Regions from separate parts of the Roseibium sp. RKSG952 genome, predicted to be linked through region 2. Evidence: riboswitches for the same ligand, from Rfam matches in the RefSeq annotation. Region 2 holds a riboswitch; each other region holds the start of a gene.

Region 1 (10,389 bases), on a different contig from region 2:
CTGGCTGAGTATTCATCCGCTGTGCACAAGGGCGAACCTGCCTCGCCACCGGGTCATTACGGAACACAGGAGCTATCTCGCCTAGCGGGATCGGTTCTGGATATGGCGGCTACGCTGCAGAGGCGCGAGGCGTCGATCCGCAACTTCGCCGACCATGTGACGCATGAACTGAAAACGCCGGTTACAGCCGTGCGTGCCGCGGCAGAATTGCTGCAGGACGCAGAAGGGTTGGATGATCAGGATCGCGTCGTTTTGAATCAGATCATCGGTGCCAACGATCAGATGCAGACCCAGCTGCGCGCTTTGAATCAGGTCGCCGCGTCTCGTGTGCCCGAGCATCACGGCCAAACAACACTTGAGGAGCTGGAAGCGACCCTGCGCGATGAGTTTCCTGAAATAGAGCTGTCGATCGATGGTGCTGAGGTGCCGCAGCCCCTGGCCATTTCGGGCATGAAAGTGGTGTTTGGGCAGCTATTGGACAATGCGCGTCGCCATGGGGCAGGGCGGGTCAGTCTAACCTCGACCCCGGGGCGGGTAATCGTGCAGGATGACGGCCCCGGCATTTCCGAAGGGAACCGGGACCGTATCTTTGCGCCATTCTTCACCACTGCGCGTGAGCAGGGTGGCACAGGAATGGGTCTGAACATTGCCTCAAATTTGCTGGCCGCACACGGTGCCCGGATCGATCTGGTTTCGTCCGATCAGGGCGCCCGGTTTGAGATCCGGTTTCCGCAGGCCTGAAGCACGCTTATTGATCAGTTCTGGATTAGCAAGTTCTGCCGGATCATCTGAACTTCAGCGTCACTGATACCCAGAACGTCACGACGATAGGCTTCGAATGAGCCGTGTTTGTCGGTGATGGTCTGCAGCGATGCCTGGATCTGCTCGGGATGAGCCCCAAATGCGGGTTGGAGCGATTGAGGGCCTTTGCCAACCAACTGTTCCAGTTCGTCGAAAGTGTAGAGATTTGTGGTCAGGTAATCGCGCATCACATCCTGTTCGGAATAGCCCAGCGTCAGCAGAGTGACCGCCGCCAAATATCCGGTCCGGTCTTTGCCTCCGGCACAGTGAAAAAGCAGTGGGAAGTTCTGATCATCGGTCAGCAGATGCAGGAAACGTGAGACCTGCGGAGCGAACTTGGTCGCAAAATCCCGGTAGCGATCGATCCGTACTTGCGGCAGGTCTACGTTATGATCATCCAGTAATTGATCGATTTCGTCGAACTTGCCATCGAACCACAACGGACGGATCTGCGCTGCTACTTCGACCGGCATGATCTTGGCTATGTCAGCGGGATCAGAGCCGATTGGCAGATTGACATCAAAACTGACCGTATCAAGCCGCGTGTTAGGGTGGGTTTCCAGCTCTTCATGCGAACGCAGGTCGATGATGGTTTCAATACCAATGGCGGTCAGTTCTGAAACTGCGTCCTCGGACAACTCATCTAGTTGATCCGAACGAAACAGCAGATTTGGTTTGATCCCGTTGTCGGATGTGGTCAGCTGCCGAAAATTTCCGAGCCCATCAACGGGGTGGGTCACGGGGATGGTCTCGCACTCGGCCGGAACATCAATATCCAGCGAAGTCTGACATGCCGGCGATTGTGCAGCGGCCATGTGCCCGAGGGTAAGCAGGCTCAGTGTTCCTGCACCCATGACCAGAAGAGGGAGCGTTCTCATTTGTGTTGTCCTCACAGCAAAGCTGATTCTTTCCGCGCCCTTTAACCAGACTGATATGTGATATAGAAAGTTAAACTCTATCGTAATTCCTGATGGTGTTTTCAATGTCTGATATCGATCAGCTTCGTGCGTTTGTTGCTGCTGCCGACTGTGGCTCATTCTCTGCCGCAGCACGTAATCTGGGCAAGGCTCAGTCCGTTATCAGCACGACGATCTCAAATCTCGAAATTGACCTGAATCTGCCGCTCTTTGATCGAGAAGGCTATCGGCCGGTTTTGACCGAGCAGGGCATCTCGGTGCTGCGACATGCCAGAACAGTGCTGGAAAGCGTTGACGCCCTGCGTGGTCAGGCAGAAGCGTTGAACGGTGCGATGGAGCCTAGTTTTTCACTTTATGTCGAGGATGGGTTGCTGGTCGAACGGGTCAGAAGCTTAATTGGGGAACTGTCCGAGACCTTTCCCGTGATCGAGTTGAGCATCGAACAGCGACCAAGGGACATGATCCTGAATGCGTTCGAGAGTGGCGAGGCCAATGGCGCATTTGTAACTCAGGCACCGGAAGGGGAACGACATTATCAAAGCCGCGGCATCGGGTTTCAAAGGATTGTTCCGGTTTGTCGTGCTGATCACCCTCTGGCAGCTAAGAAACGTGTCAGCCGAAGTGATTTGGCCTGTTACCGGCAGATCGTGGAAGGGCTGCCATCGTCAAGCAAACGACACTTCAGCCCGGATGTCTGGGTGTCCGTAAATCCGGATATTCGCAAGCAGTTGGTGAGCGATGGTCTCGGCTGGGCCGAGCTCCCGGTTACTACGGTCGAGCGTGATGTGCTGGATGGCGAACTAAAGGTGATTGACTATGCGTTTGCGCAGAATGCGATCCTGAAAACCGTTGATTTTCTGACCTCAAATCCTTCGGTGGATGGTCCTGTCATGAGATGGGCAATTGAACAGATCAGCAGTTGGGATCAGCGCGCCTGGATAGGTGATCATCAGGTTGGAAGAAGATAGCTGAGACCCCCCGACTCAGCAGGCGGTCTGCAAGAGAACACCCGCTGGTCACCAATCATCCCATGTGACCGGTTTAACCGGTCAGCCACGCCTTCCTGATCTGAACAGGTAAATGAACACAAAAAGCGACCCGATCGATGTTGTCACGATACCCACGGGCAGTTCCTGTGGTGCCAGCAGAAGCCTGGACAGGATGTCCGAGAGGGTCAGCAGCACCGCTCCTACAAGCGCTGCCGTTATCAACAGGTTCTTGTGAAGTGGCCCGGCAATACCGCGTGCAATGTGCGGGACCATAAGGCCGACGAACCCGATCACGCCCGCCACAGATACAAACGCTGCCGTCGCCAAGGCTGCTGCAAAGAACAGTCTGTATCGCAGTCCTTTGACAGGTATGCCCAGAGTCGAAGCGGTGAAGTCTCCGGTCAGCAGCGCATCCAGCCATCGGCTGCGATAGAGTGCATAGGCTAGGATCAGGCCAAGCCCTGCAAGAACAAGAGGGAAGGTTTCCCACCGCGCCAGTCCAAGCCCGCCCAGCATCCAGAATATCACGGAATGAGCAGCACGGTTGTCGCCGGCAAAGATCAGATAGTTGGTAATTGCCGAGAACAGGAATGAGACCGAAAGCCCGGCAAGGATCAGTTTTTCCGGTGCACTTGTGCGTAAGCTCTGCACCAAAGCCAGAACAACCCCGGATGCGATGAGACCACCGCAAAAGGCTGCAAGCGGCAGGGTCCAGATGCCCAGAACATCACCAGTGACGGTGATGACCAGAACTGCACCCGCGGCAGCGCCAGAGGAAAGGCCGAACAGAAACGGGTCGGCAAGATCGTTTCGAGTGGTGGTCTGAAGCACGACCCCGACCACACCAAGACCCGCGCCGATCACCGCGGCAAAAAGAGCGCGTGGTAAACGCAGGTCGAACACGATCCGATGCAGCGGGGACATGTCGCCTTCGCTGATGCCAGTGCCAAGCGAAATGGCGGTCAGGACGTCCGCAACAGGGATCGGCGTGGTGCCATAGATTGTCGACACCAGCAAAAGGGCGACCAGAACGGCCGCCCCCAGCAGTGTTGTCCGGCCTAACGGGCCCATATCAGTTGATCTCGGCGTGCATTTCGCGCGCCATTTTCTCGATCGCTTCGATGTTTGCCGGTCCTGGTGTCAACTCTTCGTAGCGCAGACCGATCCAGCGTTCATTCTTGACTGCGTCGGTCTGGGACATCACGGGGTGCTCCTGCAGGAATTTGAAGGTATCCGCAGCGCCGTTGCCGGTCTGGTAGTCCAGCAGAACCAGGAATTCAGGGTTCGTGGCGGCGACTGCCTCCCACGAGGTGCGGCCCCAGCTGGTGTCCAGATCATGGGTTACGTTTTCGCCACCAGCGGCAGTGATCATCGCGTCAGGGATTGCGAACTTGCCCGCGGTAAAAGGCGCATCAGCCGGACCATCCAGCAGGAAGACGCGGGGTTTCGCCAGATCTGCGGTTTTGGCTTCAATGGCGGACAACTGGCCTTTCCAGCCATCGACCAAAGCTTCGGCCTTGTCCTCTACATGCATAACTTTGCCCAGACGCAGAACGTCATCGAACAACAGGTCCATGCTGGCTTCGGGGCGGTCCTTGTTCAGATGCACGCAGCTTTCGGTCAGGACCATGGTCTTGATACCAAAGGGGGCCAGCGTGTCCGGAGTGACTTCGCCGCCGGGCTTCATGCCATAGTACCACCCGGCAAAGAACAGATCGGGTTCTACCGCTACTAGATTTTCGACGGTGGGGTATTTCGGCGCCAGTTCGGGGATGTCACCGCGCAGCGTATCGAATTCCGGGCTGGTCTTGTACCAACCGGTGATGCCGGTCAGACCAACGATCTTGTCCTGCAGGCCAAGCGCAAAGGCCATGTCAGTCATGTTCATGTCGTGCACGACCAACCGTTCGGGCGTTGAGTCAAAAACAAGCGGTTCGCCGCAATTGTCTACGGTGACCTCATGTGCGGCCGCACTGGTGGCGAGGCCGGTGATCAACGCCACGGGCCAGAGTTTCAGGTTCATGGAAAGCTCCTGTCAGTTTGTAAGCTTGGTTTTTCGGATGTCGAGCGCGGGGATCACCCGGTCTTCGTGTTGAAAACACAGGTATTCGACGCCAAAGGTTTCGCGCACGCGCTGTGGCGTCAGAATGTTGCTGACTGGTCCAAAACCCGTCAGGCGGGTAGATTTCATCAACGCAACATGGGTGGCGAATTCCGGTATCATGACCAGGTCATGGACGATCATGACCACGGTGATGCCCAGATCGGCGACCAGCGACAGCATGCGCCCCTTGGCGTCGGGATCCAGATGGTTGGTGGGTTCGTCCAGAAACAGCAGGGATGGGTTTTGGGCTAGAGCGCGCGCAATATGCGCGCGCTGACGCTCGCCTCCCGATAGGGTCGACATCTGCTTGCCTGCCAGATGATGCAGCTCGGTCAGGTCAAATATCCTGTCCAATGCCTGTTTATGTTCATCTACAGATCGGTCGCCTTTGATGGGAATCTGCCCCAAGGCAACGTAGTCTCTTAGTCGTAACCGTCCATCGGGCAGTTCCTGCTGGCTTACTACAGCGATGGTCCGGGCACGGTCCTGAGGGGATAGCGATCGCAGGCTTTGACCGCGTATCAGTACATCCCCAAGCGCGATGGTTTCGACACCACATAGCAAGTTCAGCAGGGTGGTTTTGCCCGCGCCGTTCGGGCCTGCGATGGCCAGTACTGATCCCTCGTCCAGATCAAAGGACACACCCTGCAGCAGAACATCACCGTTCAATGCATAGTACTCGAGATTTTCGGCAACCAGAAATGTCATGCCTGACCTCCAGACAAGATGCGCGGCATGCGCGACAAGGTTTTGGTGTAAAGGGCAGGGGGTCTGTCCGTAGCATTGGTCCAGCCGTCAGCACTGTCCTGATATTGCCAGGCAAACGCGGCCAGCGCTTCAATGTCCTGCGCTGAACTAATGCGACCGAACAGGTATTGCGCTTTGTCCGCAGCCTGAAAGCCAACAGTCGTAGGATGTGAACAGCCAGCCATGCAGGAAACCCCTCGGATTGCGAAGCAGGACGGAAGCTTGTCCGCAATCGCCGTTCGAAGCGCATCGGCAATGTCCGAGCCCTGACAAGTCTCGCAAATCAACAGGAAATGATCAGAGTTTTCTGGCATTGCGCGCTCCACTTACTGACAATCCGGATGATATGCAATGTAATAACGTAACAGTTAATTCATTGCAGCTCGGATTTGCGATGCTGTGCCACTGCCGGTTCTGAAAATACAAAGCGAAGGGTTCAGTTGCTTCCGGCATGGTCCGCTCCACTTGTTGCCAAGTGCGGACAGAAGGTGCCGTTTATGTACACACGCAGATTACGTGCCATCAAAGCCTCCTTCCAGGACGCCCCGCCCCGGGTTGGTTGAACATCTGATGGCAGGTCTCCTGACTTGCGGGTCGATGCTTGGCCAACCTTCCCGGCCTTTGGGCCAGTGGTCTTTTGGCTTCGCTCTCCGCCTACAGTTGCGGGGGCAGTCACGGCATTGGTACGCAGAACGCACCGCACCGTATTCCCATTTTCATCCCTCGGGCAAACCGTCGGGAACCATCTCGTTTCAGCTAGTCTGGTGTCGATAGCGTTGTCAAGCGCCAGCTGAAGGCTTGGTCAACGCAGGGATAGGTTTTTACTTCACGACCCGAAGCATTGGCCGACGGGATGTGTCGCCGCGTCGGTCGGTACCGGTCGGAAAGCGATTGGCAAGCGTCAGACCAGCCTGAATCAGATGGGCATCTGGATAGCCGCCTGTAACAAGGTTGACGGCATCGCGCGCTTCGGGCGTGTTGTCGCGCCGCATGTGGTGCAGCATCTTCATCAGCGCAAGCTCATCGCATGTCAGCGACCCACGCTGTTCAAGGCAAAGCGGGTCATTGAATGCCAGCCCCGCCGGGCGGCAATGCAATGTGACCTTGACGATCTTATAGACCAGATGCGCGATGTTCAGGCCCTGATCAACGCCCCAGCGTTCGATGGCCGTGGAATAGGCGTGTTGCCACGATTGCGTATCGGGATCGGCAAAACTGAGGATGAAGTGCCGCATGACGGGCAACAGTCCCAGCTCAAAATCATCGAATTCGGGTCTGCCCGCAGCTGGTCTGTCGCCATTTGATCCATAGACTGAAAAGCTCATGCGCGCTTCCTTTCAGAATTTGGGGAATGCGCCGATAGGCTGAGCACGTTTTCTGGCAGCTCATCTGCGGTCAGTTCTGTTTGTGGGCGGGGTGCGGTGGCATGTGCAGGGAACCGGAGGTCGGCTTCGATGGCCTCGAGGAGTTTCGGTTTCAATGCACATCCATGTCGGCTGGCAACAGCATCCATGGCCAGCAGGTCAGCAAGCGATTTTGTCATTATATGGTTGTCTCTTGGTCAGCGTCGGGCAGGGCGGTGACCGGGCGTGAATCCAGAGAATCTGACTAGGTCGGTGCTTAACTGACAAAAATAGTCGGAAAAAGCAATAAGGAAAAGACGGACCGGTTGCGACGGCCCGTCTTCCGGCGGGAAAACCCGCCTTCCAAGGCGAAAGCCAACCCTGCGAACCTGGGTCAGCTAACTGATGGGGTTATCAGCCGCCGTTGGAATTCGCGAGCGCAGGCTGGGCAAAGTCGTTTGCCTCAGGGGTAAGATCCTTCGCGCCGGTGCCCGGCATCAGCTCGAAGCCAAGATCGAACTGATCGAGTGTCGAGGCCAGTTGTGCCACGATCTCGGTATCGCCTTCAGATTTGGCGGTTCCATCTGCCAGCATGTCGGTCAGCTTACGTTCGCCGGTCATGACCTTTTCCAGATCAGCGCGGTTCAGGCTGATCGACAGGTCGGCGTTTTCCGCAGTCTGATCAACGATATGGGTCAGGGTGGCGTTGCTCATTTCTACCACGATGTGTTCATCACGATCCGGAATCGACAGGTTGATGGTGAATTCCATGTCTGCCGCTTTTTCGCTGTTGACGCGGATGCCGAGAAAATCCAGCCACATGGTGGTTTGCATCGCTTTGATCGTATCCGGACCGGTGGTTTCGATGGTGGCGCCCTGCGGGATACCGTTGCGCAGTTCATAGGCCGCGCCCAGGAATGAGTTGCGGACCGACGGGCTTTCCTTCTGGTACCCGATCTGCTCGAATGCGTCGGCCAGCAGGTCCTTGGCAGCCTGGTTCTGCGGTTCGGCATAAACCAGTTTGTTGAGGATCTCGGTCGCCTCCAAATACTTGCCGGCATCGACCAGTTCTTGCCCTTTCGCCATGATCGGTTCGGCACCGCCCATCATCTCGACAAACAATGGTGCGCTGTCTTCAGGCGAAAGCGGTGTCAGCGTGGTCGGGTTAGCATCCCAATACCCCAGATATCGGTTGATAACCGCACGGCTGTTATGCTCGACCGAACCGTGATAGCTGCGCGCCGCCCATTGCTGCTGCAGACTTTCCGGCACCTCATAGACATTGTGCACCTCATTGATGGTGACGCCTTTGTTGGCGAGGTTCAGAACGCCGTTGTTGAGGTTGGCATAGGTATCGCGCTGCGCCCGCATCACTTCCTGAATGCGGTCATTGCCGAACCGTGGCCAGGAGTGAGAAGCAAACATCACCTCTGCCTCCTGGCCGAACTCGTACAACGCATCGTTGATGTGCTTAGACCAGCTCAGCGCATCGCGGACCAGTGCACCGCGCAGGGTGTAGATATTGTGGATTGTGCCGGTGATGTTTTCCGCCGCCCAGAAGGCCTTGAGGTCGGGGAAATAAGTGTTCATCTCGGCAGGGGCTTCGGTGCCGGGGGTATTCTGGAAGATCATGCGGACACCATCAATGGTGATCTCTTCATAATCGTCCGAGACATAGCGGGTTGGCTCGATCAGGCCGGTGGTCCCGGCCGAGATGTTCTTACCGATCGACTGATCCACGTGACCATAGGGGTTACGCGGCAGCAGCACGCCATATTGGAAGAACAGGCGGCGGTTCATCACGTTGCCTGCATAGACGTTTTCGGACACCGCATGTTCCATGAAGCCAGCTGGCGCGATGACCTCTACACCATTTGCAACGTCTTCGTCATTGATGACACCACGGACGCCGCCATAGTGGTCAGCATGCGAGTGTGAATAGACTACGGCCTTAACGGGAAGTTCGCCGACCGTGTCGTTCAGCAGTTTCAGCGCTGCTGCAGCTGTCTCTTTCGAAGCCAGCGGATCAAAGATGATCCAGCCAGTGTCGCCCCGGATGAACGAAATGTTGGACAGGTCGAAACCGCGGACCTGATAGATTTTGTCATCCAGAATCTCGAACAGACCATAGTTCATGTTCAGGATTGCCTGACGCTGCAGCGACGGGTGGATCGAGTCGAATTCCTGACCTTCCTCAAGCAGGAAGTCGTAGCTGCCGATATCCCAGGCAACGATGCCGTCTTCGGTTTTGATCTGACGGTAGTCGGGGACGGCGATCAGGCCCTTGCTGCTTTCTTCAAAGTCGCGCTGATCTTCGAACGGCAGAGAGTCACGCATCAACTCTTGAAATTCAACGGTGAAGCGTGAGGGTGCTTTGCCCTTGGGGTCAAAATGCTCCTGCGCGATCGCGACGCTGGCAGTGAGGCCCAGCAGCGCGGTTGTCAGTACCAAAAAGTTTCGGCGTGCCATATTTAGGACGGCTCCTGTGGATGGTGGTGTCAGAATTCGTACGGGGCAGAAAAAGAAGGGGCGTCGCTGTGCTTATGTGCGGCGTACGTAAATGCATCGGTAGCGATGATGGCCGACATTCAGGCGCTCTCCTTGACCCCTTGAAGCTCGCCAAATTGGCAAACAGTCCGCCCGTCCTAGCCATCCGCATCGTTCCGTGAAGTGCGAACATGTTGCTACCTGCGAGGTAAACAGAGTAAGAGCCATTGATCGCACACGGTAACTCACCGGTTTTAAAAGCTTTTAGTATTGGGGCTCTGACGAGTGACAATTTCGGAACAGGACATCCGCGAACAGCTTTCGCGCTTACTGAAGCACCCGGATTTTGCCGCGACGCCGCAACGCCGGGCATTCCTGACCTATGTTGTCGATGAGTATTTGGCGGGGCGCGCGGATCAGATCAAAGGCGTTTCGATCGCCATGTCGGTCTTTGATCGCGACGCAAGTTTCGATCAGCAAGTCGATCCGGTTGTCCGGCTCGAGGCGCGCCGGTTGCGTCAGGATATTGACGGCTATTATGCGGGCCCGGGACGGAATGACCCGATCCGGCTGTCGATCCCAAAAGGTGGATATGCCCCCCGATTTGAGCGCGTGGAAATCGTCGAACCGCATTCGCAGGATGACCCGAACACGAGCGTCGAACCCAAACAGCGTTTTCGCTGGCCATATCTCGTCGCAGGTTTCGGGCTTCTGCTCGGTTTGATATGGTTTGCGGTGGTTCAGATCACAATGGCCATCGGGCGCGATCCGGAATTGCCCAACGGACCTGTCATCGCTGTTCTGCCCTTCACATCACCAGATGATGCTCAGGAAACGCTTGCAGATGGAATTACGCAGCAGCTGACCACCGAACTGGTGCGGTTTCGCGATCTCTGGATATTGCCGCTGGGTACTGTCAGCCGGTATCGCCAGCAGGAGATGGACCCGCAACAATTGCGGGACGAGTTCGGGGCGGATTTCGCACTGGAAGGGTCAGTGTT
Region 2 (10,389 bases):
GCGGGCAGGGGCTGCGGCCTGGGCCGCAACCGGTGCAAAATCAGAAGCGGGCGATGCTGTCGCCATACGGGTCTTCAGTCCTTCTTGGTCGTCTTGTTGTTATTATTCGGCTGGGACGCTTTGTGCGTCGCCGCTGTCACGCGCCGCATCAATCAGGGCGCGGCGTGCCAGTGCATAGTTGTCCTCGCCTCCGGCACGCTTGGCGCGCCGGTCATCCAGAATGCGTTCAACCGCATCCAATTGGCCTGCTCGAAGACCGGAGTCGATAGTAATACGTTCAAATACATCGCGCTGGGCATGGCTTCCACCCGCCAATTGCATCGAGCCGCGCGCGCTTGACAAAAAGTCGAACGCGGCTCCGTATTGCCCGTCGCCAAATGCTTCAAGACCCTTGGCGGCTGCCACACCCGGATCGGACATGCGAACGGGCGTATCCCCATGGTTGCGACCAGCGTCTTTCTGAATACGCTGCAGCATTTTTCCGGTCGCATCCGAGCGATTGTCCCCGGTCAGCGCGAGCAGGTAATGCAAATCGGCAAAGATCAGGCAACCATCTTCGGTCCGAGCGGCGCTGAGGTCGGCCAGTTCTTCCCAACGATCACCGACATTTACGCCCTCCAACTCAAGTCGGGACAGCAACGATGTGGCATTTGAAATATCGCGATAGTCGTCGGTTTTGTCTTTGCGGATGCTCTGATCGTAAAGTTCGATCACCCGATCAACCTGACCAAGATCCAGATGCATCAGCGCTTTGTGCCACCAGACGTGATAGCGGAAGTTGTTGCAGTGCGCCCAGGCGGCTTCACGTCCTGCCAGCCAGTCGAGGCCGAGTTGCGCATTACCCGTCATCTCGTGCACGTGCGCGACCGCGTGCAGGCCCCACGCATCATCTGAAACCATCCAAAGAGCCTGACGCCCGGCGATTTCGGCCTTTTCGTAGGCACCGGTCTCTTCCAGCGCGAATGAGTGGCAGCCCAGCAGATAGCCTCGGCCCGCGTGGTCGGGTTCATAGGTGGGCAGCACCCGCTCGATCGAGCGACGCATACCCTGCGAATCCCCCAGAACGAAACGGGTCGCATGACTTAGTTTCATCGCAAGCGTATCTTGCGGATGTGACCTTAGTATCTCTTCGAATTTTTGCACGGCTTGCGAGGGAAGGTCGGCAAGATAAAGTGCCAAAGCCTCAACATACTGTTTTTCGCGGGCAGAAACGGGCTTACGCTCCATTGCGGTATTGGCGGCTGTAAGTGCGTCTGCCGCGACCGGCAGCATTTCACGCCGACCCAGCAAGACCATGAACAGCCCCTTGATCGCGTGACCCAATGCGAAATCAGGTTCCAGCTCCAGAACTTTTCCCAAATGTTGGGGTGTGATTGCCGCATGCGCCATGAACCCAAGCAGAACACCATCCCAAGCCTCGACGCTCTCGGGCTTGGTCAGAGTATTCATTTGTCCAAAAACGTCTTGTTTCATACTTGGGTCCAATCTGCTTGCGATATTTGACACTGTTCGATTTATCAGAGTCTGCGGGCGGGTCGTAACAGTATCGACCCTGCTCTCGAATTGGTGAAAAGCTGTGTGCGTAAAAAGCGAAAAAAACCGCCGATTCAAGGGCATGTTTCAGCAACATGCCGCCTAAATGATCAGAGTGTTTCAATCCTCAAATGGGTTTTCGGCATCCAGAACGGCCCGAGTATCGGCACCAAACCCAGGTGGCGCAGTGCGATATGTTACAGGCGTGCGTGAGAGTTTGAGTGGATTTCCGATCAGTTGAACCTCACCCGGATCAGCCTGCATGGCGATCTGCATCTGTCTTGCAGCAACCTGTTCGGTGCCAAAAACCTGATCCAGCGACTGCACTGGTCCAACGGGAACTTTCAATTCCTCCAGCGCATTGATTGCCGAGCTTGTATCAACCTTTTGCATCGCCGGACGCAGCACCACGTTAAGTGCGTCACGGTTCTGCAGTCGCGCCGGATTGGTGGCGAAGCGTGGGTCGTCGGCCAGTTCCGGAAGCCCGATGTACCCGCAAAAACGCCGGAACTGGCTGTCATTTCCGACTGCTAAAATAACATGCCCATCTGCAGTTTCGTAAACGTCGTAAGGGACGATGTTCGGATGACCGTTCCCACGCCGCTGCGGTACGCTGCCAGATGTCAGGTAGTTGACGCCTTCGTTGATGAGCCATGCAATCTGAGCATCGACAAGGGCCAGATCGATCTGTTGCCCTTCACCGGTCAAGTCGCGGTGGCGCAAGGCTGCCAGAATACCAACACTGGCATACATCCCGCACATCACATCCGCGATGCCAACTCCTACTTTCATAGGTGCGCCTTCGGGCTCGCCGGTCAGTGACATGATGCCGCCGTAGCCCTGCGCCATGAGATCATACCCCGGCTTGGCCGAGTTGGGGCCGGTTTGTCCGTAGCCTGAGATCGAACAGTAGACGAGCCCCGGTAGATCTTTTGACAAGGTCTCGTAGTCCAGACCGTATTTTGCCAACCCGCCGGGTTTGAAATTCTCGATCAGGATATCGGCGTGCGAGGCCAATCGACGAATTTCCGATTGTCCCTCAGAGGTCGTGATGTCAATCGCGACGGATTTCTTGTTGCGGTTGGCGGCCATGAAATAGGCACTAAGGTCCGAACGATTACCGTCGGTATCCTCGACATAAGGCGGACCCCATTGGCGAGTGTCATCGCCGCCCGTGGCCGGGTTTTCAATTTTGATCACGGTGGCACCCAGATCACCCAGCAATTGTGTGCAGGTAGGACCGGCCAGAATGCGGGACAGGTCCAGAACCTTGACGCCCTTCAGTGGCCCCTCAGATCCGGCCATCATACCCTCCACGGTCAATTTCTGCCGCGATGACGGTGAAGCGATCGGCTTTCACAGCCGCATCCAATGCCGTTCGCAGTTCCTCACGGTTTCGGACGGTATGACCGTACCCGCCGAACGCGCGTCCCATGGCGGCAAAATCATGACGGTCAAAATCTACTCCACGGTTGCCCATTTGACGCTGTCGTTGCTTCAATTCGATCAGCGCGAGGCTGGCGTCGACGAAAACCAGGAAGATAGGATTTCCGCCCATCTCAGCGGCGGTGGATAGCTCACCGGCCACCATCAGGAAACCCGCATCCCCTGAAAAGCTGATGACCGGGCGATCCGGCTCGACCAGTTTGAGGCCAATTGCCATCGGAACGGCACAACCCATCGTGCACAAGGCCGACGATTGGATCAGCCCGCGCGCCTCGTGGCACTGCCACATCTGGCTGAGCAGGATGCGGTGCGCACCGCTGTCAGCTGTGGCAAGCGTTTCCTTGGGCAGTACATCCCTTGTCTCGGCTATTACCGCGGCAGGGCCCCATTCGTCGTCACTTGGAAAAGCCTTGCTAAGCGCTTCTTTAACCTGCTCCGGTTCTCCATCAGGCCATGTCGCACGTGCCGGGTTGCCTTTTGCGATGGCTTCGAGTGTGGCAGCGGTGTCAGCAACCAGGTTCAGACCCGCCTGATGCATGTAGTGATCATTCACCACCGCAGAGATATCGATCACGCGTTTGTCTTCGGGATCCCAGATCTCGCGCCAGCCGGGGCGCATCTCGATTGGATCGTATCCCAAGCAGAGGATCAGGTCAGCTTGTTCAACCAGGGGCACCAGATGCTTGTCGGCCAACGGAGATAACCCTGCGCCCCCTAGGCATAGCGGGTTGTTCTCGGGCACGATCCCCTTGGCCTTGTAAGTGGTCACAAAGGGAATCCCGAAATGTTCCAGAAACGCGCACACGACACTGCGAGAGTCATCATACAGAACATCCAGCCCGATGATGGCGAGGGGTCGTTCGGCATTGGCCACCCAACGGCGGGCTTTTTCCAGACAGTCACCCTCTGGTGCAACGGCAGCGGGTTTTGCCAGGCGGCGGCGTTTGCTGTTGCTGACGCGGGTGTCAGCGACCGAGATCGGCACATCAATGTGCACCGGACCGGGCCGGGGTTGATTGGCCAGTGATACGGCTTTGTCAGCGATGATGTCAGCACCTTCTGCGGTCAGCAGAAAGGTCCCCTTGGTTATGGACCGGTAGACCTGACTGTGATCCATGACCTGATGCGTGTAGGTCAGCGCCTCGTCTGCATCGACGCAACCTGTCAGTACAATCATCGGCACTCGGTCCTGCAGCGCATTCGCAACCACATTGATGCCGTTCATCGCCCCCGGACCAAGTGTTGCCACCAGAATGGCGGGTGCGCCATCGCGGTGATGCGCGGCCTCGGCCATGAATCCCGCAGCGTTTTCGTGCTTGGTCAGATGGAAGGTGATTCCAGCCTGTTCGAGCGCATCGACCAGTGTCAGAACCTCACCGCCGGGCATACCAAATGCGTGGCGGCAACCGGCCTCATACAGCCTTTGGGCCAAAAGATCAGCAGCGCGGGGGGACAGGTCCTGCATCAGTCATGCTCCGAAATTCGTGTTACGCAGCAGATTGCGGAGGACGCCCCGGGACGCAAGGCGCATCACGCCAGTGTGACTATTTGACTGCGCTTTCAGCAATGGCCTGAAACTTATCGTCCAATTCTTCGGCAATGTCGGCCAAAGGCTCGCCACCCTCATAGACATATGGGGCAAATACAAAGCTGGGTGTCTTGTAGGACAGGGTGGCTGTGCCATCATCATTCTCGGTTACATAGAACCGGATCGGGGCTTCGATCATAGCCGCTGTCGAAGTCTCGAGAACGCGAACTGCATAGTCATTGTTGAAAACGCCAATCACGCGATTTCCGGGGATCGTAATCCCCCGGGCAGCGGCCGCTTTGGTCGGTCCGGCCTGCGTTACCACGATCAGACCGTTTTCTTTCACGGCGCTTTTTGTATCGTCCACGAGCTGCTGATAACTCTTGTCGGTCGGATAGACAGCCCAGCCAGAAAGTGGTTCCGTAAACTCAGCCCATGCAGGCAGAGCGAACAGACAAAGCGCAGACCAAAGCGATTTCATCAAGCAACCTCCAAGGGTTTGAGTGTGAGATTGATGCCAGATATCACTTTCCGGTGCACTCACATTCTCGTGCGCTCATCGCGACCACGGGCTTGTGTCACAGCGCTGAAAGCTTCAGAAACAGCGGAACTCAAGATTAAGGTGAAACGTATTTGGCGCAGACCCGGCTATTAATTTGCACCAGTTGTTCCGGCACGCGCGATCGTGATGCCGAACGGCAAGCCGTACAAGCGGCATTAACCGGCATCGACCTTGCGGCGGAGATCGAAATCGCAGAACACGCCTGTTTCAGTGGATGCAGCGAACCAACGTCGATCGCCCTGCAGGGCGAAGGCATGGCGTCATATGTTTTCTCGGGGATCGATATCGTTGCAGATGCGGATGATATTGCTGCGACTTGTCGGGCGTATCTGGACAGCCCTGCAGGCTGGATCGAAGACGCCCGACCATGTGGGCGACTTCGCTTGTGTTTGAGGGCGCGTATTCCGGCGCTTTAGTCCACCTGTACAGTTAACGAAGCACTGACCGGCACGTCTTCAACCATCAGCGGGCTGTGGCTGTTGGCATTCAGCGATACCTTAATCTCAACCTCGCCCTTGGGCAGATCAGAGATGTGCATCCAGTTGCCATAAAGGCGGGCGAGTTTCGTGCCATTCACGTAGACATGTGCGTGGCCTTCACCGGGATTGTCCGCAGCAGAGGCGTTTTCGGGCGCAAACCGAAAGTTCCGAGGCATGACATGCAGGTTCCATCCGGCCATTGGGTCCTGCGTTACCGCAATTTCCAGACCGGGCGCATCCTGACCGGCAGGCAGGTTGATGGCGGTCGAGTGATCATGCGCCATGGCTTCGGCATGAGAACCGCCATGCTGATTGGGGTCCGCATGGTCGTGGCCGTCAAATGTGACGCCATTGGCCGCGGCGAGAACGAAACCAGCGCCGCCGCCAAAGACCAGACCAATTGCAAAGAGGGCAAGTGAGCGAGCCATTTCTATTCCTTGAGCCAAAAAAGAACCCGCCGGGCAGGGCCCGGCGGGATGACATGTTGGGGTATCAGGCTGCTGCTTCGGCGCGTTTGCCTTCGCTTTGCCAGAAGTAGCCGGCAAATGCGCCAACCAGAACCCATGCGACAAGGCCGATGCCAAAAGCACGTGCGGCAAACAGAGCGCCGATTTCGGTTGGGACCGGTCCGGTGAAGACATCCGGTTCGGGTGCGCCGATCAGATGTGGAGCAACGAGCAACGCTGCCGCAATCACGTAGCTGATGATGTTGCCACCAAACGCAATCAGCCACATGGCAACCGCCGCAGCCGCGACAGTGGCGAACCACCAGACTTGGCGTGCGTAGACATCTGCAGCTGCAACGCCGGGTACTTCGGGTGCCAGGCTAAAGCCGGGTGCAAAGTGAACCGCGATAAAGCCCGCCAGACCCCACAGAACACCTGTGCGACCATCGATCTTGTGTCCCTGACCCTCGGCCACTGACATAAGGGCAACCAGAACCAGTGCATAACCAGTATAGGTGAGCATGGTGAAGATGACGCTCAGCGCGTCGCGTGTAAGCTCTGAGAACATGCCCGGTAGCTCGGGATGGGCCGTGATAGCTTCCCCGCCGAAATGCACCAGCTCACCGGACTCGTAGAGCTCGGCGTGCAACAGAACGGGTTGCACAAATACAAGCTGCAGCAAGGCGGCAATCAGCCCCGCTGCAGCACCAGCGAACAACGCGCTGGTCAGAATGCGACTGAACATCTGCTTAGTGGCAGGGGAAACCGGTTGCGTGGCGCACGTCATGTGCAGCGTCATGCAAGCCAGATGCCTGAACATGTCCGGTCAGGGTGATAATACCCAAGCCCAGAACCACTGCGAACATTACCGGCAGAAAGCCTGTCTTTGCAGCAGATGCTGTTTGAGTTTGTGTCGTCATTTCTTGTCCTCCAGTGCCGTCGCACCCGACGGCTGGTGTTTCTACGTTCGCCTGGCAGGTCTCCTGGCTCGCGGGTCGGTGCCTCTGTTCGCCTTCCCCCCGAATTCGGGAGTGGCTGGTTGAACAGGGGCTCACCGCTTACAGTCGCGGGGGCGGCTTTGGCTTTGACCTCAGACGAAGTCGCACCACATTCCCTCTTAGCATCCGGATTTCTCCGGCAGGACCAGACCCGATCATTTAGCCGCGATGCGCAGGTTTACGCAATCGCCATTTGCGACGTTTTCGGTCAAATCACGCGCTTTTTCAGAACGTATATGTCCATGATCCAGCCATGATCAGCCCTTGCCTGTGCACGAGTTGAGAGAATCTCATCACAAACTTCGGACAAGGTTCCGCTGATCAGGATTTCTTCTTCCATACCGACGTAAGCGCCCCACCAGATGTCATAATTTGCCATATCAAGGCTCTGGAACGAACATTCGCCGTCCAGCATCACTGCGACGGTTGAAGCAGCCTCAGGCCAACCCTCGTCCCGGATACGGCGACCGGTTGTAACGACATAAGGCGCGCCGATATCGTTGATCGGAATCCCATGTGCTGCGGTCAGAGCCTGCAGGGCGGTAATACCGGGAATCACCCGTTTGATCGGTTGCGGTGAGAGGCGCGCAGCGATTCGCAGCGAACTGTCATAAAGTGAGGGGTCGCCCCAGATCAGTAGGGCCACGTTTTGTGCGTCAGGATGGGATGCGATCGCTTCCTGCCAGCGCAGTGCGATTGCATCATGCCATTCATCCACCCCACGCAGATAGCCATCATCGGCCCTACGCTTGGGGATGTCGAAATAGGCGATTTGCGGAGGCGCTTCAGTGACTTGAGAAATGATCTTCTCACGTACGCCGGCAAGATCTGCCTTGTTCTCACCCTTGCGCGGGATCAGGATCAGATCAGCTACACGAATAGCCTCCGCACCCTGAAATGTCACGTGATCCGGATTGCCTGTACCGATCCCTATCAGGCTCAGTTCATACATCATCGAACTCCGCCAGCGGTCCATAGAGTATCAGTGCCGGGGCTGTTCCGATTTCAGACTGCAGCCGTTCCGACAACGCTCCGATGGTCGAGCGGTGCAGCGACTGATCGGGTGTCGAGACAGATTCTGCCATCAGCGCGGGCGTGTCCAAGGGCAGACCGTGTGCATGCAGCGCCTCGACAAGCAGCGGGAAAGTGCGTTTGCCCATGAAAACAACTGAGGTCGCCCCCGAATCCGCCAACGCCGACAGGTTCAGATCTTCGGGCAGCTTGCCGCTGACATCGTGGCCGGTGACAAATTGTACACGGCGTGCTGTCAGGCGGCGGGTCAGCGGAATGCCTGCGGCTGCCGCGGCGGCGACGGCAGATGGAATTCCGGGAATGATTTCATACTCGATCCCCGCCGCCTTCAGCGCGACCAGTTCTTCTTCAAGCCGCCCGAACATACCTCCGTCACCTGATTTCAAGCGAACGACATGTGCACCGGTTTGTGCATAGTCGACCAGCAGACGGCTCACATGATCCTGCTTGGGTGAGGGGCGACCAGCACGCTTTCCTACACCCACCAAATCTGCGTCCTCACGGGCGTGGGTAAGGATAGGTCCGCTACTGAGATCGTCGAACAAAATCGCATCGGCCTTTTGCATCCGGTCAACGGCCTTGAGCGTCAGTAGTTCCGGATCTCCAGGGCCTGAGCCAATGAACGAAACGAAACCGCTCATGCTGAGGCCTCTGCAATCAGATGAAAGAATGTGCCGGTGACGTTGCCCCGAACTGATCCTGTCTGCGGTCCTTCCGCACCTTCTGCGTCAAAGACTCGCGCAAGAGGAGCATCGGGCTGTTCGACAATAGACGAATAATGGAACTCGTGCCCGCGAAGCGCTGTACCAACCGAGAAACCGGGCATCTTTGCCAACAACTCGGCTTTGCGATAGCCGAGGTTGAACTTGCGCTTCTCATAAGAGGTCACAAGACCGAGCAGTCCCGCCATTTTGTGTGGCGTACCTTCCTTGTCGATCAGCACGTCGCCCAAAGCCATGTATCCACCGCATTCACCATGCACTGGACGGGTTTCCGCGTGCTTGCGTAGACGAGTCTGGAATGTGTCAGCCGCTGCCAGAGTGCCGGCATGCAATTCAGGATAACCTCCTGGAAGCCAGACAAGATCTGCATCGTCGGCAGGAGCTTCATTGGCCAACGGCGAGAATGGCAGGATTTCAGCACCCGCAGCACGCCAACCTTTGAGAAGGTGGGGATAGGTAAAGGAAAATGCTTCGTCCCTGGCCAGCGCAATCCTTTGGGCCGGGGGGTGCGGCAGCGCGGTCGGAGATGACCCATTGGGGCCTAAGGAGGCAGCCTCCTTGATCGCATCAAGATCCACATGTTCACGCAGAAAGGCCGCGTATCCGGCAATCGCGCTTTCCAGATCAGGGTGCTCGACCGCTTGTATTAATCCAAGGTGCCGCTCTGGCAAAGTTAGATCACCCCGACGCGGCAACACACCCAACACCGGCAGACCCGCACGCTCCATACCCAGACGTGTCAGGCGTTCATGCCGCGGGCTCGCGCAACGGTTTAGGATCACCCCGGCGAAGGGCAGATCCGGATTGTACATCCGAAATCCTAGCGCCGTGGCGGCAGCCGATTGTGCCTGTCCGCCTACATCCAGCACCAAAACCACGGGCCAGCCCATCCGCTGAGCCGTTTCGGCACTGGACCCATGGCCCAGTTCGCCGGGCTTGGCGACCCCATCAAACAGTCCCATGGAACCTTCGGCCACGACAATATCTGCGCCCTCTGACTGCGCCGAGATCGCGTTAAGCAAAGGCGCACCCATCGCCCAGCTATCCAGGTTGAACGAGTCCCGGCCAGCCGCCGCCCTGTGAAAAACGGGATCGATGTAATCCGGGCCGCTTTTGAACGGTTGTACCGTCAGTCCATCTTCGGCCAGAGCGCGCAAAAGACCCAGCATGACTGTGGTTTTTCCGGTGCCCGAGGATGGTGCCGAAATCAGAATTCCGGGAGGATTAGTCATCACCATGGCTCCAGCTCGACCACGGGCTTTCCGCGCTCTGCGGGCGATAGCGGCGGTCATAGGTTTTGGAATACAGACAGCTTTCGTCAAAACCTTCACCGGCCAGTGCTGGGCCTACCATGATCAATGCGGTGCGAGAGATGCTCTCGTCCAGCGCATCTTTCAGGGTTGCCAGGGTGGCGCGGATAATCTGCTCATCCGGCCAACTGGCGCGATAGACAACGGCCACTGGACAGTCAGCCCCATAGGCAGGCACCAAATCTGAAATCACCTTGTCCAGATTGCCGATCGACAAGTGAATGGCCAATGTTGCGCCGGTGCGGGCAAAGTTTTCCAGCGTTTCACCCTCGGGCATCGACGAAGCACGCCCGGGAGTGCGGGTCAGGACGACAGATTGAGCAAGCCCGGGAA
Region 3 (10,389 bases), on a different contig from region 2:
AGCCTCTCCATTTCAAGTCAGCTGGTCGGTCCGACCGAAGGTAATCAAGGTTAATATTTCCTCGGTCGACTCTTGGTTAAAAGACAATCCGTTTGAGGAACATGGGGCGCATGGCGTTCGCAATCTGGTGGTCAATCCGGCCTTGCTGTCACCGATTGAACAATAGTGCAAAATCCGCTTCGACTCCGGGGCAGCTCGGCTGTCCCGGATCTGTGAAGTGTTGTGACTAGATGCCCGCAGGTCGTCATGAGGCTATGCAAGGCCTGCGCGAAAGAAAGCATGTAAATAATTATAATATATGAAAATTAGAAACTTGTGGAGTTTTGCAAGGCAAACTTTCAGCGGGTGCAGTTGCTGACGCATAAATGGAGCTTGAGTGATTTGGGCCAAGGGTCGGTCAGACATGAAATCAGGGATTGTTTTTGCGGCCGCATTTGTTGGCGGTGCTCTTCTGCTTGGGCCGCAGACGGAGGCCGGTAGCCGTTCGATCATTGATGACCGTGGTGTCGAGGTTGAAGTGCCTGATGCGCCGAAACGCCTTGCCAGCCTCTCCTATTTCGCAACCGATGTCGCGCTGGCGCTAGGCATTCAGCCGGTCGCGACAAGTTATATGGTTGCGAACCGGCATCCCGATTTTCTTCTCGGCAAAACAGCTGACATGGTACAGCTCGGCCAGCGCGCAAAGCCGAATCTCGAAGTGTTGTCCGAGGCCGCACCGGACCTGATTGTTGCCATCCGCCGCCACACCGAGGCAAATGCCGAACAGCTGCAGTCGATCGCCTCCTACCTGGCCTATGATCAGGTGCTTCTGGAAAGCAGCTTTGACGATACGGCGGAATTGTCGGAAATTCTTGGGAAGCCGGAGCGTGGGCGGAAGTTGAATGCCGATTTTCGAGCGCTTTTGGCAGATGTTGCCGAAAAAGCGCCCAAGGACACGCACCCGAGTTTTGTGGTGATGTGGGGCGGAAAATCTCCCTTTGCATTTCATACCGAAAACACGACTGCCGGGATTCTTTCTGCCATCGGCGGTGAGAATGTCATGGGCCCGATGTCGCCGGGCGGCAAATTCGGCATGGAAGTCGGGCTTGAGACGCTTCTCGACAAGAACCCGGATGTCATTTTTGTATACGACTACGGTGCTGGAAGCATGTACGAAACCAGCCCCGCCTGGCAATTGCTCTTCGCGGTGAAAAATGACCGCGTGCATTACGTTAGCGATCACTGGGTTGAGGCCAATGGGCCGATTGCACGTCAGGTCGTTCTGTTACAGGCAGCACATTATCTCTACCCGGATGTGTTTAAAGACATCGATGTGTGGGCGGAAGCGGCCAGGATCATTCAAGATGAAGCCGTAGTCCCACATTAGAAGTCGGTTGAGAACCTAACCCTGCCGCCTGATCGCATTGACCGCAAGTCTGCCACGCTCTAGGAAAGAGGTGTTCATGGTTTCCGGGTCCATGCTTTGGATCGGAATGAAAAGGGAACATGGTGAGGTGTAGCTATCAGGCGCCAAATCCGTGACTGCCCCCGCAACTGTGAGCGGCGAGCGACCCTGAAAACGCCACCGGTAAGCCCCGGGAAGGTTCAGGCAAGCAGTGACCCGCAAGTCAGGAGACCTGCCATGGACGATCTGAAACGCAACCCGGGCGGGGTGTCCCGGAGAAGGCTGATGACATGATTTGTTCCTGCAGGCTTTCTGCCTCGCCAAAATCCGGTCTGACCGTCCTTGTCCGCACCTCGCGCAATCGCGGAGGGCGATATGTCCCGGACGACCGAACCACTTCCTCTTCTGAATGCGGCTGACTTTGCCGCCAGTCTGAGCGACCGCGCCGCGCGGGCGATGCTTCACAATGGCGCGACGGAGCCCATTGCAGGCTTTGACAATTGTAATGTAATAACATTACAAAACACAAACCCCGATGGCATGACGGGGGCGGCGGTGCCCGCAAGGGCAGCCGCTCATTCGGCGCTGAAGAGATCGCAAGGCATTGCGCCGGAAAACTATGACGGCGTGAACAAGGGTGCAGACGGACCCGGCGGGGCAGGAGCGTGAGGCGAAGCAATGGCTGAAGACACCCACAGGATTTTCGTCTGCACGACGTGCCGTCACCAGGGCAGCGACTGCCGTCCCGGTTTCGAACTGATGAAAAAGTTGCAGGACGCCTTGGCTGTTGCGGCGCCGCTCACCGGCGCGTCCTTCGAGGTGTCCGGGATAGCCTGCATGGCCGGGTGTTCACGGCCCTGCACGGTGGCCTACCGGGCGAGCGGCAAGGCCACGTATCTGTTCGGTGACATCGATCCGGACGAGGATATCGACGATCTGGTCGCCTTTGCCGCCCAATACCGGGGTCTGGAAGACGGATGGTGTTCGTCACCGACCCGTCCGGGGAAGTTGCGCCGCACCACGCTGGCCCGCATACCTGCCGCGATGATCGCCAGCGAATCCAGCAAGGTGAACGTGTCTTGACCGGTGCGGCCCTTGCTGTCGACGGCGCTTCGTGGGGGCCGGACCGGCAGAGTGTCCTGCTGCATCCGGTCTCGTTCGAGCTGACGCCCGGCCGTATTCTGGGGGTGGTCGGAGCCAATGGCGCTGGCAAGTCCACCCTGCTCAGGCTGCTTTACCGGCTCCACAAGCCGAGGACCGGCCGGGTTCTTGTCGATGGCGATGATATCTGGCGCTTGAGCGCCCGGGCGGCGGCCTGCAAGATCGCCGCCGTGCTTCAGGAACAGGCGGCCGATTTTTCGTTAAGCGTGCGCGAGATTGCAGCCCTTGGCCGGATCCCCCACGGGCGGGGTTTTGCGCGTGGCGGGGCGCGGGACAGCGAGATCGTGGAGGCGGCGCTGATCCGCATGGATCTGTGGCCGCTGCAGGCCCGCGCCTTCGGTACCTTGTCGGGGGGGGAACGCCAGCGGGTGATGGTCGCTCGTGCGCTTTGCCAAGAACCGCGCCTGCTTATTCTCGACGAGCCGACCAACCATCTCGACATCCGGCATCAGCTTGAGATCATGGCGCTCTTGCGCGGCTTGCCGATCACCATCGTCACCAGTCTGCATGACCTGAACATGGCTGCAGGCCTCTGCGATGACGTTCTGGTGCTGGCCAGGGGCAAGGCGCTTGCCTTCGGGGCGCCTGAAACCGTTTTGACCCCGGACCGGGTGGCAGCCGCCTTTTCCGTCAGCACGCAGGTCCAGAGGCTGGAGCCGAGCGGCGACCGGCATTTTACCTTTCACTTGTAAAAACCTCAGGAGGAAACCCTATGAACCGCATCGCCCTGACGCTTGGCATTTCGCTTTTATCGGGCAGCGCATTCGCGCAGACCACGGTCGAAAGCTGTAACCGCTCCGTCACCTTCGACGAGCCGCCCAAGGCGGCTGTCTCCAATGACGTCAACCTGACCGAGATGATGCTTGTGCTGGGACTGGCTGATCGCATGGTGGGCTACACCGGCATTTCCGGCTGGCACAAGCTTGATGAGAATATGCGCAGTGGTGTGGATCGGCTGCCCGAGCTGTCGGCGGATTATCCGACAAGGGAAGTGCTGATCGGCGCGGATGCGGATTTTTACTTCGCAGGCTGGAACTATGGCATGAAGGTGGGCGGCGAAGTGACGCCGGAAACCCTCAAGCCGTTCGGCATTAACGTCTATGAGCTGACCGAATCCTGCATCCATCTCGGTGAGAAGCCGAAGGTCTCCATGGATGACATGTACAATGACCTCATCAACCTTGGAAAGATATTCGGGGTCGAGGACCGGGCTGAAGCGCTTGTTGCAGGCTACAAGGCCGATCTTGCGGAATTCGCCGAAGGTCTTGCCAAGGGGGACGCGCCCTTGCGCGTCTTTGTTTATGACAGTGGCGAGGACCGGCCCTTCACGGCAGGCCGCTACGCCATGCCGACAGCCCTGATCGAGGCGGCTGGCGGCGTTAACGTGCTTGATGATTTCGACAAGAGCTGGGCGCGGGTCGATTGGGAAACGGTGGTTGACCGCAATCCGGAAGCCGTGGTGATTGTCAATTATGGTGAGGTCACGGCCGACGAGAAGATCGCGTTCATGAAGTCCAATCCGGCGCTGAACGGCATTGATGCGGTCCGGAACGACCGCTTCGTCGTCCTTGAATATGTCGAGGCGACGCCTGGGCCGCGCAATATCAAGGCGGTCCGGAAACTCGCAAACGGTTTCTGGGGCGAATAAGGCATGACGGACAGGATTGAAGACGCCGCCGCCACCGTTGAAGGTGCTTCCGGGGACCGGCCTCGCGCCGGAAAACGCGCCTGGGGGTTCGGAGCCGCCATGCTTTGCGGAGGTGGTCTTCTGATCCTGTCCATGGTGATCGGTGTTGGCATCGGGGCGGTTCCGGTCCCGGCCGGCACCGTGTTCGGCATTGCCGTCAACAAGATGGTACCCGGGCTGATCGAAGCCGACTGGTCGCAGGGGCGGGAGGCTATCGTCTGGGATATCCGGTTCCCAAGAGTGATTCTGGCAGCCCTCGTTGGGGCAGGACTGGCCGTCGTCGGGGCCGCGCTCCAGTCGGTCACACGCAATCCGCTGGCCGACCCGCATCTGTTGGGGATTTCTTCCGGCGGTGCCTTTGGTGCGATTCTGGCGCTGCTTCACACCGGCCTGTTCCTCGGCCTGCTCACCGCGCCGCTGATGGCTTTTGCAGGGTCCTTGATTGCGACCCTGCTGGTGCTGGCAGTCACGCGCTTTGCGGCGGCCACCAGCGCCGACCGGCTGGTATTGTCCGGTGTCGCGGTGTCCTTCATCGTCATGGCCCTGGCGAATGTCCTGATCTTCCTGGGGGACCCGCGCGCCACCCACACGGTGGTGTTCTGGATGCTTGGTGGGTTGGGCCTTGCCCAGTGGAGCCACCTTTTGTTTCCGCTTGGTGTCTTGAGCCTGTGCGGCGCTTGGCTTTGGGTCAAGTCGGGAGATCTGAATGCCATGACCATCGGCGATGAAAGCGCCTCGACGCTCGGCATACCCGTTGTCCGGTTCCGTCTGACGGTTTTTGTCGCCGGGGCGCTGATCACCGGCGTGATGGTCGCCTTTTCAGGCATTATCGGCTTTGTCGGGTTGATGATCCCGCATATTGTCCGGTTTGCCGCTGGCGGCAATTATGCACGCGTCATTCCCGCATCCATGCTCGCTGGTGCGATTTTCCTGATCTGGGCCGACATTCTGGCCCGCACCGTGATGGCCCCCGAAGACATGCCGATCGGTATTGTCACCGGCCTGATCGGCGGCGTGTTCTTCGTCTGGCTGTTGCGGCGCAAGGGATAACGACAGGGCAAGGGAAAGGCTCGTCAAGTCAAACCCGGTCAGCTTCTGAGAGGCGGTTTCGTCGACCGGATTGCCGTCCCGGTCAAGCAATGCACAGAGCCGGGACCGGAGAGCTGCGGACGCGGTTGAAACAGCGGCTTTCCGGGTTGATCCGGTAAAGCCCCTGTAATCGGACTTGCTCACCGCGATTTGCACATCATCCCTGACGCCAGCCGGTCCAGGGCATCGTCAAAAATATCACTCTAGCGGGACCTGCCGGATGTTCTAGGCTGGGCGCAACCACCATTTGCAGCCGGGAGCTGCCTTTCCCGATTAAGAGGAGGCGTGATGGACACTGCCGCCACCAGTTCGGCCGAGTTCGTGCATGTGCGTATCATCATGGGAATGGTGGTCGGGCTGGGCATGGCGCGGCTCATGAACGGGCTCGCGCTGTTTGTTCAGCATCCGGGAAAAATTCCGATCTACAGCGTTCACCTTGGCTGGTCACTCTACATGTTGCTGGGCGTGACGTTTTTCTGGTGGTTCGAATTTGCGCTCGTCAGCGTCGATACATGGACTTTCGAGAGCTACCTGTTTCACATCTTTTTTGCGGCGATTTATTTCTTCATTTCCGCGGTGCTTTATCCGGAGAAAATGGAGGAGTATTCCGGCTACAAGGACTATTTTCTGCGCCGGAGGGCGTGGATCTACAGCCTGCTGGCAGTTCTGTTTCTGGTCGATGTCGCCGACACCCGGCTGAAAGGGATAGAACACTTTCAGGAACTCGGGCCGTCCTATCTCGTGCGCCAGCTCGCGATCGTTGCTTTGGTTCTGTCTGCCATCCGGGTGGAGCGGTCCGGCTATCATGTCTTTGTTGTAGGTGTGGTTCTGCTCTCGCAGGTCTGGCTGATCGTCAGCGCCTTCAGTGCGATCAGTTGACTTGGTTGATCGTGAGAGAACCATCGGCGATGTAGCCGGCCGCGCATGGCTCGTGTTCTATTTTTGGGACAGTTGGTAGTAGGTCCTGGTAACTTTGTCGCCGCGAGACAATTTGCTCCTTTCGCTGGTATAGTAGTCGTCGCTTTTTCGGCCCTCCTTGTTATGGACCATCACATAGCCGCGTCCGTCCTTGTACCAAGTCCAGCAATTCAGGGCTTTGCCGGTGTCTTTCCGGTCTACCGTTCGCCATTTCACTCTTGCGCAAATTCGATTGCCTTTTACATTCCACTTGCCGGTGCCGTACCAGTTCTTGTTCTTTCCGATAATGTAATAAGCTCCGTCAGGTGCGAAATATGCCCGGCTCTTGGACCAGTTTGTCGACTTGTTGCTGTATATTTTCGTTAGTTCCGCTGCTGAAACAGGTTTTGCGGTGTCTGGTAACTTGCCGGCAAGGGCTGTGGCGGGTGCGAGAATCAACAGCAGGGCCATTGGAAATAAGGAAGAAGTCACGTTTGCCTCCATTCGAATGTAACGCGATATGAAAAGGGTGGCCGGAAATCATCCGCGCCGATAGATGCAAATGCATCTTGACAGGTCTGTTTTGGAGGCGATTCCAGCTCAACTGGGCGTCATGTTGCTGCGCCCGGTGCGCGTGTGGACCAGAGTGAGCACTATCCGCGACATTCACAAGGGCCCTGGCGATGCCGTTGATGGAGGGGGGCTAATAGGGTCCGCTGACGTCGTGGATCCGCCCCGGAAGCCAGCCGTCGAGTGTCATGTCCGCAACGGTGGACATGACCACGAGCCCGATCCGCCATCCCGCCCCGTGTGCAAGCAACACTTCGCGCGGGACCACCGCACAAGACGGCACGATGCCGATTTGCGCGAGGTCGAAGATCCGCGACATCATAAAGTTGGGGCAAGGCCGTTGAGGGGCAGGAACAGGGACAGTTCTTGCTGGACCGCGCCGATCAAATCCGGTTTTTCGTCTCGAGTAAGTTTAGACCGAAGGAGGTTTCACGATCCTTCCGGCTCAAACTGCATGGCGTGGCCATTCATGCAATAGCGCAAGCCCGTCGGGGGTGGTCCGTCTGGAAACACATGGCCCAGATGCGCATCACATCGGCTGCAGCGGATCTCGGTACGCACCATGCCATGTGAACGGTCCTCGATCTCGGTGATCGCATCTGGTGTCACAGCCTGGAAAAAGCTCGGCCAGCCGCAGCCGGCGTCGAACTTGGTGTCCGACAGAAACAGCGGCGCTCCGCAGCACACGCAATCATAGCGGCCGGTTTCGAAACTGTTCCAGAACGGGCCGGTAAACGGACGCTCGGTTCCGGACTGACGTGTCACATAGAACTGTTCCTGAGTCAGCTGATCCCGCCAGTCGTCCAGGCTTTTTTCAACCTTGCCGGAAATGGTGTCCGTCATGTCGGGCTCCCTCGCTGATTATTGCAGACCCCGCTAGATAGGTCGCATTTTGCGCCGCGGCAAGGATGATGAGCGACGCCGGCTCGTCCTTCAAGATGGGTTTGTTCTGCGAAACGCCGGCAGACGGGCGCCTTGCAAGTGACACAGCCCGGCGGGTTGCATGGCAGGGTAACAATGCGGTCAGTCCGTTTCTGCGTCGTTTTGCCCTTGGCAAGGTTTCTGATGTTTGCCTTGCCCGGTGAGCATGCCCGGTTTCCCCGGATTCCGGCTTGGGCAAGCGTGGCGTGCGGTCTTTTGCTTGTGCCGGGAAGTTGGATGAAAAAAGTCCTTTCGGCAGTTTTTTCGTCATTTCGAGATTGACCAAACAATATCGCATCCCCACTTGGAGACGAAAAATTGTCTGATTGTATAAGGATCACCGATGCCCGCCTGCTTTCCTTGCATGTCCAGTAGAAATCCAGTGACTGGTGCCGGATATTCTGGAAACAGGTCGATTACACTTGCGCAGCATTATTGTAGATCGTAAGACCTCGTCATGTTTGGCTGGACCCTGACCGGTTCGGCCGCTTGTCATGGGCTGCCTGACGTGGCCCGAAGTCCGCATGTTCCTCCCGGAATGAAGTGACCCGAGACACACATGACGCCTGTAGCGATCGACAGCAATACGCTGACCACCATCCTCGCCGTTCTGGCGCCTTTTTTCGCGGCCGCAATCGCCCCTTATCTCACCCGGTTGTTCGGCCATAATGCCTCCTGGGTTCTGGCGCTTGTCCCGGCCTGGGTGTTCTTTCACTTCGCCGGATATGTTCCGGCGGTGGCCGACGGTCAGACCTTCGTTGCCATCCGTGACTGGGCGCCCGCCTATGGCCTCAACCTGTCCTTCTATATTGACGGCCTGTCGGTGGTGTTCGCGCTGCTGATCTCCGGGATCGGGACATTCATCATCCTGTATGCGGGCGGCTACATGAAGGGCCATCCGCATCAGGGGCGGTTCTTCTCATTCCTGTTCCTGTTCATGGGCGCGATGATGGGGCTGGTGCTTGGCAACAACCTTCTGACACTGTTCGTGTTCTGGGAGCTGACCTCGATCACTTCGTTCCTGCTGATCGGCTTCAATCACCTGAAGGAGCGCTCGCGCCGGGCGGCTATTCAGGCGCTTGTCGTTACGGGCGGCGGCGGTCTGGCGCTTTTGGCAGGTTTCATCCTGATCATCAGCGCGACCGGCCAGATCGAGATGTCGGCCCTTCTGCGCGACCCGGATGTGATCCGCAACAGCGGGCTTTACGTGCCGATCTTCATCCTCATTCTTGGCGGCGCGTTTACCAAGTCGGCTCAGTTTCCATTCCATTTCTGGCTTCCCAACGCCATGGAAGCGCCAACACCTGTGTCCGCGTTCCTGCACTCGGCCACCATGGTCAAGGCTGGCGTCTATCTGTTGATGCGCATGCATCCGCTCTTGGGCGGAACGGAGCTCTGGACAACGGTGCTGCCGATCTTTGGCGGTATCACATTGCTTGTCGGTACCATTCTGGCTGTGCGCCAGACAGACCTGAAGCTGATGCTCGCCTACACCACGGTGGCCTCTCTCGGGCTTCTGGTGATGTTGACCGGTACGAGTTCGGAAAAGGCTCTGGAAGGGGCAGTGCTCTATCTGCTGGCGCACTCCCTGTTCAAGGGCGCGCTGTTCATGGTCGCTGGTGCGGTTGACCACGAAGCCGGTACCCGGGACATCACCAAGCTGGGCGGCCTCGGCCGTGCCATGCCGATTACCTTTGCCGCGGCCTGTCTGGCTGCGCTCTCCATGTCCGGTCTGCCGCCCTTTATCGGCTTTATCGCCAAGGAAGTGCTTTATTACGGGACCTGGGGATTGCCCGAAGGCGGTCTGCTCCTGAGCGCGGTCGCGGTCATCGGCAACTCCCTGATGCTGGCGGTTGCCGCTGCTGTTGCCCTGAAGCCCTTTACCGGCAAGAAGGTGGAGACGCCGAAAACGCCCCATGAGGGTCCGATCCTGCTGTTTTCCGGTCCGGTTGTCCTGTCGGTAATCGGCCTGATCACCGCACTTGCCACCTATGCGACCGGAGACTACCTCATCGGGCCGATGCTGTCGGCGGTCAACGGCACCACGACGGATGTCGAGCTGCATCTGATCCCCGGTTACATCAGCGCACCGTTGATCCTATCGATCATCACCATTGCCGTCGGTATCTTTCTGTTTACCCAGATCGACCGCATGCGGGGCATGGTGACGGCCGCGCTGAATGCAATTGGCTGGGGACCGGACAAGGGGTTCGACCAGTTCATCACCGGCATCGTCAAGCTGTCGACGGCCTTTACACGTGCGGTGCAGGGCGGGCGGATGCAGACCTACATGCTGGTGATCTTTGCTGTCACCGCGCTTGTTCTGCTTGTGCCCGGCTATCTCGGCGGCGGCTGGCCGGCCATGCCCGACTTCCCCGAGTACCGTTTCTATGAGTGGGGTGTGTTCCTGATCGCGGTGATCGGTCTGGCCGCGGTCCTGATTGCCAAGACCCGCCTGACGGCGATTGTCTCCCTGGGGATCCAGGGGTTTGCCGTGGCGCTGATCTTCATGATGTTCGCGGCCCCCGATCTGGCCTTTACCCAGCTGATGGTCGAGACCCTGTCGGTCGTGATCCTCGCCCTTGTGATGACAAGGCTGAACCTCAAGCCGCGCGATCACCGGCCGTGGCGTCCAGCGCTCGTGACTGGTGTGGTCTCGATCGCGGTCGGGACGGGGCTT

The links. Region 2 has a riboswitch for cobalamin ahead of E1297_RS48355 (CbtB domain-containing protein). Riboswitches for the same ligand answer to the same signal wherever they lie in the genome.
Region 1: linked by a shared signal. The riboswitch ahead of E1297_RS40785 (DUF1636 domain-containing protein) and the one ahead of E1297_RS48355 (CbtB domain-containing protein) in region 2 are both predicted to bind cobalamin.
Region 3: linked by a shared signal. The riboswitch ahead of E1297_RS15010 (hypothetical protein) and the one ahead of E1297_RS48355 (CbtB domain-containing protein) in region 2 are both predicted to bind cobalamin.

The regions. Positions count from the first base shown of each region.
Region 1 covers NZ_SMMF01000959.1:156,274-166,662, reverse strand. The annotation lists gene E1297_RS40815 (sensor histidine kinase KdpD) at 1-741, shown strand, start outside; gene E1297_RS40810 (tyrosine-protein phosphatase) at 756-1,679, opposite strand; gene E1297_RS40805 (LysR family transcriptional regulator) at 1,784-2,686, shown strand; gene E1297_RS40800 (iron ABC transporter permease) at 2,768-3,778, opposite strand; gene E1297_RS40795 (ABC transporter substrate-binding protein) at 3,780-4,730, opposite strand; gene E1297_RS40790 (ABC transporter ATP-binding protein) at 4,743-5,519, opposite strand; gene E1297_RS40785 (DUF1636 domain-containing protein) at 5,516-5,872, opposite strand; cobalamin riboswitch at 6,113-6,320, opposite strand; gene E1297_RS40780 (hypothetical protein) at 6,380-6,883, opposite strand; gene E1297_RS40775 (hypothetical protein) at 6,880-7,101, opposite strand; gene E1297_RS40770 (alkyl/aryl-sulfatase) at 7,316-9,370, opposite strand; gene E1297_RS40765 (tetratricopeptide repeat protein) at 9,674-10,389, shown strand, end outside.
Region 2 covers NZ_SMMF01000963.1:442,432-452,820, reverse strand. The annotation lists gene E1297_RS48395 (OpgC family protein) at 1-66, opposite strand, end outside; gene E1297_RS48390 (tetratricopeptide repeat protein) at 103-1,473, opposite strand; gene E1297_RS48385 (CaiB/BaiF CoA-transferase family protein) at 1,654-2,838, opposite strand; gene E1297_RS48380 (thiamine pyrophosphate-binding protein) at 2,825-4,444, opposite strand; gene E1297_RS48375 (DUF302 domain-containing protein) at 4,524-4,988, opposite strand; gene E1297_RS48370 (DUF1636 domain-containing protein) at 5,141-5,485, shown strand; gene E1297_RS48365 (hypothetical protein) at 5,482-5,976, opposite strand; gene E1297_RS48360 (CbtA family protein) at 6,041-6,739, opposite strand; gene E1297_RS48355 (CbtB domain-containing protein) at 6,744-6,914, opposite strand; cobalamin riboswitch at 6,950-7,157, opposite strand; gene cobF (precorrin-6A synthase (deacetylating)) at 7,201-7,944, opposite strand; gene cobA (uroporphyrinogen-III C-methyltransferase) at 7,937-8,665, opposite strand; gene E1297_RS48340 (cobyrinate a,c-diamide synthase) at 8,662-9,978, opposite strand; gene cobM (precorrin-4 C(11)-methyltransferase) at 9,971-10,389, opposite strand, start outside.
Region 3 covers NZ_SMMF01000892.1:21,605-31,993, reverse strand. The annotation lists gene E1297_RS15020 (delta-class carbonic anhydrase) at 1-166, shown strand, start outside; gene E1297_RS15015 (ABC transporter substrate-binding protein) at 404-1,366, shown strand; cobalamin riboswitch at 1,427-1,639, shown strand; gene E1297_RS15010 (hypothetical protein) at 1,760-2,053, shown strand; gene E1297_RS15005 (DUF1636 domain-containing protein) at 2,063-2,467, shown strand; gene E1297_RS15000 (ABC transporter ATP-binding protein) at 2,464-3,237, shown strand; gene E1297_RS14995 (ABC transporter substrate-binding protein) at 3,258-4,193, shown strand; gene E1297_RS14990 (iron ABC transporter permease) at 4,293-5,282, shown strand; gene E1297_RS14985 (hypothetical protein) at 5,610-6,200, shown strand; gene E1297_RS14980 (DUF995 domain-containing protein) at 6,258-6,722, opposite strand; gene E1297_RS14975 (hypothetical protein) at 6,922-7,107, opposite strand; gene msrB (peptide-methionine (R)-S-oxide reductase MsrB) at 7,218-7,631, opposite strand; gene E1297_RS14965 (hypothetical protein) at 7,700-7,873, shown strand; gene E1297_RS14960 (putative monovalent cation/H+ antiporter subunit A) at 8,269-10,389, shown strand, end outside.